3 regions of the Streptomyces sp. PH9007 genome follow, and region 1 is predicted to be linked to each of the others. Evidence: predicted binding sites of a transcription regulator. Region 1 holds the regulator's gene; each other region holds the start of a gene.
The links. The regulator HrcA, encoded in region 1, represses chaperone genes, less so after heat shock. The targets are predictions, from matches to a motif close to TTNGCACTCNGNNNNNCNGAGTGCNAA.
Positions count from the first base shown of each region.

Region 2: groL (chaperonin GroEL) is a predicted target of HrcA. The motif match lies at 1,797-1,823, and genes of this name have one in related genera.
Region 3: groES (co-chaperone GroES) is a predicted target of HrcA. The motif match lies at 1,767-1,793, and genes of this name have one in related genera.

Region 1 is NZ_CM187440.1:1,703,123-1,706,326, forward strand. It holds gene dnaJ (molecular chaperone DnaJ) at 1-797, opposite strand, end outside; gene hrcA (heat-inducible transcriptional repressor HrcA) at 798-1,814, opposite strand; gene ACTFAP_RS07725 (MBL fold metallo-hydrolase) at 2,004-2,684, shown strand; gene ACTFAP_RS07730 (DUF3097 domain-containing protein) at 2,690-3,204, shown strand, end outside.
Region 2 is NZ_CM187440.1:3,656,694-3,659,897, forward strand. It holds gene thrC (threonine synthase) at 1-776, shown strand, start outside; gene ACTFAP_RS16765 (MoaD/ThiS family protein) at 773-1,051, shown strand; gene ACTFAP_RS16770 (cold-shock protein) at 1,474-1,677, shown strand; gene groL (chaperonin GroEL) at 1,984-3,204, shown strand, end outside.
Region 3 is NZ_CM187440.1:3,822,579-3,825,782, forward strand. It holds gene ACTFAP_RS17575 (THUMP-like domain-containing protein) at 1-718, opposite strand, end outside; gene ACTFAP_RS17580 (polysaccharide deacetylase family protein) at 782-1,723, shown strand; gene groES (co-chaperone GroES) at 1,941-2,252, shown strand; gene groL (chaperonin GroEL) at 2,407-3,204, shown strand, end outside.

The sequences.
Region 1 (3,204 bases):
TCGTCACCGCGCCGCTGGAAGACCGGATGCGCGCTCTCGCGGATCTCCACGTACAGGTCGCCGGCCGGTCCGCCACCGGGGCCGACCTCGCCCTCGCCCGCCAGCTGGATGCGGGTGCCGTTGTCGACACCGGCCGGGATCTTCACCGTGAGCGTGCGCCGCGACCGTACCCGGCCGTCGCCCGCGCACTCGGGGCACGGGGTCGGGACGACCGTGCCGAAGCCCTGGCACTGCGGGCACGGCCGCGAGGTCATGACCTGCCCCAGGAAGGAACGGGTGACCTGCGAGACCTCGCCCCGGCCCCGGCACATGTCACACGTCTGCGCGGAGGTACCGGGCGCGGCGCCCTCACCGTTGCACGTGTTGCACACGGTGGCGGTGTCGACCTGGATTTCCTTGGTCGTGCCGAAGGCCGCCTCCTTGAGGTCGATCTCCAGCCGGATCATGGCGTCCTGGCCGCGCCGGGTGCGCGACTTCGGGCCGCGCTGCTGCGCGGTGCCGAAGAAGGCGTCCATGATGTCCGAGAAGTTCCCGAACCCGGCCGCCCCGCCGAATCCAGCGGCGCCCGCCCCGCCGCCGGGACCCATCGGGTCCCCGCCGAGGTCGTACATCTGTTTCTTCTGCGGGTCGGAGAGCACCTCGTAGGCGGTGTTGATCTCCTTGAACCGCTCCTGGGTCTTGGGGTCCGGATTCACATCCGGGTGCAGCTCCCTCGCCAGTCTGCGGAAGGCCTTCTTGATCTCGTCCTGTGAGGCATCACGCTGCACGCCCAGGATCGCGTAGTAGTCCGTCGCCACCTAATTCTCCGCGAGGATCTGTCCGACGTACCGTGCCACTGCGCGCACCGCTCCCATCGTTCCGGGGTAGTCCATGCGGGTCGGTCCGACCACGCCGAGTTTCGCGACCGCCTCGTTACCGGAACCGTAGCCGACCGCCACGACCGATGTGGAGGTCAGCCCCTCATGAGCGTTCTCATGCCCGATGCGCACGGTCATACCCGTGTCCTTGGCCTCGCCGAGCAGCCGGAGCAGCACCACGTGCTCCTCCAGCGCCTCCAGCACCGGCCGGATCGTCAGCGGGAAGTCCTGGCCGAACCGGGTCAGATTGGCGGTGCCGCCGATGACCAGCCGTTCCTCGGTCTCCTCGACCAGGGTTTCCAGCAGGGTGGACAGCACCGTGGACACCGTGCCCCGGTCCTCGTTGTCGAAGGACTCGGGCAGGTCCTGCACCAGCCGGGGCACCTCGGCGAAGCGCTCCCCCACGATCCGGCTGTTCAGCCGGGCCCGCAGATCGGCCAGCGAGGTCTCCCCGAACGGCGCGGGGCAGTCCACCATGCGCTGCTCGACCCGCCCGGTGTCGGTGATCAGCACCAGCATCACCCGGGCCGGGGCCAGCGAGAGCAGTTCGACGTGCCGCACCGTGGAGCGGCTCAGCGAGGGGTACTGCACCACGGCGACCTGCCGGGTGAGCGTGGCCAGCAGCCGCACCGTACGGCCCACGACGTCGTCGAGGTCGACGGCGCCCTCCAGGAAGCTGGAGATGGCGCGCCGCTCGGCGGTGGTCAGCGGCTTGACGTCGGCGAGCTTGTCGACGAACAGCCGGTAGCCCTTGTCGGTGGGCACCCGTCCTGCGCTGGTGTGGGGCTGGGCGATGTAGCCCTCCTCCTCCAGCGCCGCCATGTCGTTGCGCACCGTCGCCGGGGACACCTGGAGGTTGTGCCGCTCCGTCAGCGCCTTGGAACCCACCGGCTCCTCGGTGCCGACATAGTCCTGGACGATGGCCCGCAGCACTTCCAGTCTGCGTTCACTGAGCATGCAGCGACACCTCCCGTCCGGCCGCATTCCCGTCAGTACCGTCCTGGCACTCATCCACTCCGAGTGCCAATCCCTGGTCCAGTGTACGGCCGGGTAGCAAGGCCAGGGAAAGCGCGACCGCCCGACGGTATCGCGGGAGTAGCCCCGTAAGGCAGAGCATGCCCCGCTCCGTGACGTTAACTTCGCACTGTGGAGACCTCTTGGGAAGAGCTTGCCCCGGGCGTACTGCGGATCCGGCTGCCCGGCTGGGACGAGACGGTGGGCGCGATCGCGGGCGCGCGCGGGGTGCTGCTGGTGGACGCGGGCCCCTCCCCGGGCGCGGCGGCGGCGATCCGGGCGGAGCTGCGCGGCCTGCTGGGACTGCCGGTGCGCTGGGTGGTGCTGACCCATCCGCACTTCGATCACGTCCTCGGGGCGGGCGGTTACCCCGGGGCACGGGTGTACGGGGAGCTGGGCGATCCGGTGGAGCTGGCGGCGGACGCGGTACGGCACGGGATGCCGGAGGCGGAGGCGGCGAAGGGCGCGGCGGCGCTGGCGGGGGTACGGGCGCAGCCGGTGGAATCGCGGCTCTCGCTGTACCTGGGGGGCGGGCGCACCGTGTCGGTGGCGCGGCTGGGCCCCGCGCACACCCCCCACGACGTGGTGGTGAAGGTGGACGACATCGTCTTCTGCGGCGACCTGGTCGAGGAGTCGGGCGAGCCGCAGGCGGGGCCCGACGCGGACCCGGCCGCCTGGCCCGCCGCGCTGGACCGGCTGCTGGAGCTGGGCGGCCCGGAGGCCCGCTACGTCCCGGGGCACGGCGCGGTGGTGGACGCCGCGTTCGTACGCGCCCAGCGCGCCTTTCTCGCCGCACGCGCCGGGGCACAATGACGGCCATGCGCAGCAGAGAGTACGGCCCCGACCTGACCCCGCCGTGGAAGCGGTCCGCCCCGGTGCCCGAGGTGCCGGCCGAGCCCGGTCTCGTCGTGGAGGAGGCCGGCACCGGGTACTGCGGGGCGGTGATCCGCTGCGAGAAGACCGCGCAGGGCCCGACGGTGACGCTGGAGGACCGGTTCGGCAAGCGGCGGGTGTTCCCGCTGGAGCCGCGCGGCTTCCTGCTGGAGGGCAAGCCCGTGACGCTGACCCTGCCCAGGCCGGCCGGCTCCCGTCCCGCGTCCGGGCCGGCGCGTACCGCCTCCGGCTCGGTGGCCGTCCCGGGGGCGCGGGCCCGGGTGGCGCGCGCCGGGCGGATCTATGTGGAGGGGCGCCACGACGCGGAGCTGGTGGAGAAGGTCTGGGGCGACGACCTGCGGATCGAGGGGGTGGTCGTCGAGTATCTGGAGGGCATCGACGACCTCCCGGCGATCGTGCGGGAGTTCGGGCCGACCGCCGACGCCCGGCTCGGGGTGCT
Region 2 (3,204 bases), 2.0 Mb from region 1:
TGTTCATCCCGCACGACCTCGAACAGGGCAAGATCGTGATGGCCGCCGTCTACGGCGGCGAGCTGGTCGGCATCGAGGGCACCTACGACGACGTGAACCGTTTCTGCAGCGAGCTGATCGGCGACCCCGCCGGTGAGGGCTGGGGATTCGTCAACGTCAACCTGCGCCCCTACTACGGCGAGGGCTCCAAGACCCTGGCCTTCGAGATCGCCGAACAGCTGGGCTGGCGCATCCCCGACCAGCTGGTGATCCCGATCGCCTCCGGATCCCAGCTCACCAAGATCGACAAGGGGCTCAAGGAGCTGATCGCGACCGGACTGGTCGAGGACCGGCCCTACAGGATCTTCGGCGCCCAGGCCGAGGGCTGCTCGCCGGTCTCCCAGGCGTTCAAGGCCGGGCACGACGTGGTGCGGCCGGTGAAGCCGGACACCATCGCCAAGTCCCTGGCGATCGGCAACCCGGCCGACGGTCCCTATGTCCTGGACATCGCCCGCCGCACCGGTGGCGCGGTCGAGGACGTGAACGACGCGCAGATCGTGGACGCCATCAAGCTGCTCGCCCGCACCGAGGGCATTTTCGCCGAAACGGCGGGCGGGGTGACGGTGGGCGTCACCCGCAAGCTGATCGAGACCGGGCAGCTGGACCCGGAACTGACGACGGTCGTACTGAATACCGGCGACGGCCTGAAGACCCTGGACGCGGTGGCGGCGACCACCGGTCCCACCGCCATCATCCGTCCGAATCTGGACGCTTTCCGAGAGGCCGGCCTCGCATGAGTGTGACTGTCCGAATCCCGACCATCCTGCGCACCTACACCGGCGGAAGTTCCGAGGTGACCGCCGACGGCGGAACGCTGCGCGACGTCCTCGCCGACCTGGAGAAGAACCACGCGGGAATCGCCGCCCGGGTGCTCGACGACCAGGGCAAGCTGCGCCGTTTCGTGAATGTCTACGTCAATGACGACGACGTGCGCTTCGCCGAGGGCCTGGACACCGCGACGCCGGACGGAGCGGGCGTTTCCATCATCCCGGCGGTGGCCGGGGGCTGCTGACGACCGGTCGGCCCGGCCTGGCCCCGTCCCGTCAGGTCTACACTTGATCACATCTTCAACAACCGCCCCGAAGCTGTCCGCTTCGGGGCGGTTGGGCGTTTCCGGGGCGATAGAGTGAGTCCCGCGCGGGGCCGGCCCGTCCGATGCCGACCGCATATGAATTCACGACACTTCTCGACGGAAACGCGCGGCAATTCACTGCACCAATTGCCGGATCTGCGCAATAAGGCGGGCGAGAAACATTCATCTTTCCTCTGTTTTGCGCAATTTGCCCGTTTGGGCGCTCCAATAATTCTCCGCTCAATGGCCTGTTGCACAGGGCGTCCGTCCAGATACATTCAGCGGCGGTCGACGCGTTCCGGTCTGACCCGGGCCCGCGAAGTGCGGTTCCGTGAAAGGGCCAGCAACATGGGGAGTTTGGAATGGCTCAGGGCACCGTCAAGTGGTTCAACGCGGAGAAGGGATACGGCTTCATCGCGGTAGACGGTGGTGCGGACGTGTTCGTCCACTACAGCGCGATTCAGATGGACGGATACCGCACCCTGGAAGAGGGGCAGCGGGTCGAGTTCGAGATCTCGCAGGGACAGAAGGGTCCTCAGGCCGACATGGTCCGGGTGACCGCCTGAACCGCCGACCGTACTACCACCGCAGCCGGCGAACCGGGGCCCGCATCCAGCGCACACCAGCGCAGGGATGCGGGCCCCGGCACGTGCGCCCCCATCCCACCTGCGACAACACCAAGACGCTTGCACTCTCGGGGGGAGAGTGCTAATCATGGCGTTAGCACTCTGAGGGTGAGAGTGACAGCAGAGACCGGTTCGGTGAGGTCGTGAGCCAGGCGGGGCAAGGAACCGCCGGGCGTACGGCCGTCCGTCGCGGGCGCCGGCGCGGTCCTGGAGCATCCACCCCCGTATATGGGAGGACCCCTTCACATGGCCAAGATCATCGCGTTCAACGAGGAGGCGCGGCGCGGCCTTGAGCGCGGGATGAACCAGCTCGCCGACGCCGTCAAGGTCACGCTCGGTCCCAAGGGCCGCAACGTCGTTCTGGAGAAGAAGTGGGGCGCCCCCACCATCACCAACGACGGTGTCTCGATCGCCAAGGAGATCGAGCTGGAGGACTCCTACGAGAAGATCGGCGCCGAGCTGGTCAAGGAGGTCGCCAAGAAGACCGACGACGTCGCGGGTGACGGTACGACCACCGCCACCGTGCTGGCTCAGGCCCTGGTCCGCGAAGGGCTGCGCAACGTCGCCGCCGGCGCCAACCCGATGGCCCTGAAGCGGGGCATCGAGGCCGCCGTCGAGAAGGTCTCCGAGGCGCTGCTCGGCCAGGCCAAGGAGGTCGAGACCAAGGAGCAGATCGCCTCCACCGCCTCCATCTCCGCCGGCGACACCCAGATCGGTGAGCTGATCGCCGAGGCCATGGACAAGGTCGGCAAGGAAGGCGTCATCACCGTCGAGGAGTCGCAGACCTTCGGGCTCGAGCTCGAGCTCACCGAGGGCATGCGCTTCGACAAGGGCTACATCTCCGCCTACTTCGCCACCGACATGGAGCGGATGGAGGCCGAGCTCGAGGACCCCTACATCCTCATCGTCAATTCCAAGATCGGCAACGTGAAGGACCTCCTTCCGCTGCTGGAGAAGGTCATGCAGGCCGGCAAGCCGCTGCTGATCATCGCCGAGGACGTCGAGGGCGAGGCCCTGTCCACGCTGGTCGTCAACAAGATCCGTGGCACCTTCAAGTCCGTCGCCGTCAAGGCGCCCGGCTTCGGTGACCGCCGCAAGGCCATGCTGACCGACATCGCCATCCTCACCGGTGGCCAGGTCATCTCCGAGGAGGTCGGCCTCAAGCTGGAGACCGCGGGCCTCGACCTGCTGGGCCGTGCGCGCAAGGTCGTCATCACCAAGGACGAGACCACCATCGTCGACGGTGCCGGTGACAGCGACCAGGTCCAGGGCCGCGTCAACCAGATCCGTGCCGAGATCGAGAACTCCGACTCGGACTACGACCGCGAGAAGCTCCAGGAGCGCCTCGCGAAGCTGGCCGGCGGCGTGGCCGTCATCAAGGCCGGTGCCGCCACCGAGGTGGAGCTGAAGGAGCGCAAGCACCGCATCGAGGACGCGGTGCGCAACGCGAAGGCCGCCGTCGAGGAG
Region 3 (3,204 bases), 2.1 Mb from region 1:
TGACCTCCCCGCGGTCCGAGACCCACTCCGCCTCGGCCTGCTCCGGGATCGCCTCGTGCGGGATGCCGGGGGCGATCTTCACCGCGGCGTACGGGGCGGCGGTGGCCGCCGCGATCGCCCAGGAGAGCGGCGGTGAGTACGCCTCGGGATCGAAGATCCGGCCGCGCCCGCCGCGCCGGGCCGGGTCGAGGAACACCGCGTCGTACCCGCCGGTGTCCACCTCGGTGACATCGCCGCAGCGCACCTCGATGAGTCCGTCCAGGCCCAGCGCCCGGGCGTTGGCCTCGGCCACGGCGCAGGTCAGCGGGTCGCGGTCGACGGCGAGGACCGCGATGCCCTCCCGGGCCAGCGCGATCGCGTCGCCGCCGATGCCGCAGCACAGATCGGCCACCCGCCGGATGCCCAGGCCCGCCATCCGCCGGGCCCGCCAGGTCGCGACGGTGGTCCGGGTGGCCTGCTCGACGCCGTTGGGCGTGAAGTACATGCGGGCCGCGTCGGCGGCCCCGAACTTCGCCACCGCGCGCTGCCGCAGCCTGGCCTGGCCGAGCGCGGCGGAGACCAGCTCGGCGGGGTGGTCGCGGCGCAGCCGGGTGGCGAGGGTCAGCTCGTCCGCCGGGTCGAAGTCCCGCAGTTCGGCCAGCAACTGCCGGCCCTCGGTGCTCAGCAGGGCGTCGAAGGTCGATCGGGCGGAGGAATCGGGTGCGGCCACGTGGGTCATTCTCCCTGGCGCGCCGGAAGGTCGTGCCGCGTGTCCCTGGCGGCCGGTGTCAGCATCCGCTCCATGAGGATTATCAGACAAGTACGACAAAAGTCTTTTTTCTGGACCGGAATCACCGGAACCGGCCTCGCCATACTCGGACTCACCCTCCTGTCCTGCGGCACCGCCACCACCGCCGCCGGCTCGGCGACGGACGCCGCCGCCCCGGTCGCCGCCCTGGGCACACCGCAGCGCGCCCAGGCCCGCACCGCCGCCGACGCGCTCGCCGCCTACGCCGACGGCCTGCTGAAGGCCGAGGCCAAGCGGCTCGCCGCCGCCAAGAGCTGGGGCCTGCGCAAGGCGCCGCTGCGCCCGCCGGCCCCGCCCGCGAAGAAGGCCGAACCCGTCACCGAGCCGGGGCACATCACCGGCAAGGGCCTGCCCGCCGTCATCACCCGGGTGCCCACCGACGACAAGGTCGTCTTCCTCACCATCGACGACGGCGCCCACAAGGACCCCGACCTGCTGGAGATGCTCCGCGAGCTCGACGTCCCCGTCAGCGCCTTCCTCTCCGACTACGTGGCCCGGGACGACTACGACTACTTCCGCGAGGCCCGGGACGACGGCTGGGGCATCCACAACCACACCGTCAACCACAAGGAGCTGCCCAGGCTCTCCGCCTCCGGGCAGCGCGAGGAGATCTGCGACCAGCAGGACACCCTGGAGGAGGAGATGGGCGAACGTCCCACGATGTTCCGCCCGCCCTATGGCGCCTACGACCGCGAGACGCTGCGCGCGGCGGCCTCCTGCGGCGTGGAGGTGGTCCCGCTGTGGGCCGAGGAAGCCTTCCCCGACCGCATCGCATGGGGCCGCCCCGACCGCGAGTTCCACCCCGGGGACATCATCCTCACCCACTTCCGCGGCAGCTCGGAATGGGCGGGCACGATGCCCGACGTGATCCGCCGCGTCCTGGACACCGCCACCTCCCAGGGTTTCGCCGTCGCCCGCCTGGAGGACTACCTCTGAGCCGGTCACGGGGAACGTCCACGGGGCGCGGGAGGGGCGCGTGTTGGCACTCTGGTTGACTGAGTGCTAATCGACGCCTACTCTCAAGGCTGGCACTCTCCACCGGCGAGTGCCAGCATGCGCGACGGGCGGATCCGGCACCCGCGACGACGGGTCCTCCAGGGCGCTATCACAAGACAGCAGACCCTCAAGAGCTCTCCGAAGGGGGAGGTCGGACGTGACCGCCACCACCAGTTCCAAGGTTGCCATCAAGCCGCTCGAGGACCGCATCGTCGTCCAGCCGCTCGATGCCGAGCAGACCACGGCCTCCGGCCTGGTCATCCCGGACACCGCGAAGGAGAAGCCCCAGGAGGGCACCGTCCTCGCCGTGGGCCCGGGCCGCTTCGAGAACGGCGACCGCCTGCCGCTCGACGTCAAGGTCGGCGACATCGTGCTGTACAGCAAGTACGGCGGCACCGAGGTGAAGTACAACGGCGAGGAGTACCTGGTGCTCTCCGCCCGCGATGTGCTCGCCATCATCGAGAAGTAAGCCCCAGCGCTTCGCTTCACCCGGCCGCGCCCCGGCTCCCCGTCATCGACAAGCCGGGAAGTGAGGGGCGCGGCTGCCTTTTCGTCCGAGCTGAGCCAGCCAGCTCGCTCCGGCTTTCCAGCTTCCACACACTTTTACGAGGGATACGCACGTCATGGCGAAGATCCTGAAGTTCGACGAGGACGCCCGGCGCGCCCTCGAGCGCGGTGTCAACCAGCTCGCCGACGCGGTGAAGGTGACCATCGGCCCCAAGGGCCGCAACGTGGTCATCGACAAGAAGTTCGGCGCCCCGACCATCACCAACGACGGCGTCACCATCGCCCGTGAGGTGGAGATCGAGGACCCCTACGAGAACCTCGGCGCCCAGCTGGTGAAGGAGGTGGCGACCAAGACCAACGACATCGCGGGTGACGGCACCACCACCGCCACCGTCCTGGCCCAGGCGCTGGTCCGCGAGGGCCTGCGCAACGTCGCCGCCGGTGCCTCCCCGGCCGCCCTGAAGAAGGGCATCGACGCCGCGGTCCGCGCCATCTCCGAGGACCTGCTGGCCACCGCGCGCCCGATCGACTCCAAGGAGGACATCGCCGCCGTCGCCGCGCTGTCCGCCCAGGACAAGCAGGTCGGCGAGCTCATCGCGCAGGCGATGGACAAGGTCGGCAAGGACGGTGTCATCACCGTCGAGGAGTCCCAGACCTTCGGCCTGGAGCTGGACTTCACCGAGGGCATGGCCTTCGACAAGGGCTACCTCTCGCCGTACTTCGTCACCGACCAGGAGCGTATGGAGGCCGTCCTCGACGACCCGTACATCCTGATCCACCAGGGCAAGATCTCCTCCATCCAGGACCTGCTCCCGCTGCTGGAGAAGATCATGCAGGCCGGCGGGGCCTCCAAGCCGCTGCTGATCATCGCCGAGGACGTCGAGGGCGAGGCGCTCTCCACCCTCGTCGTCAAC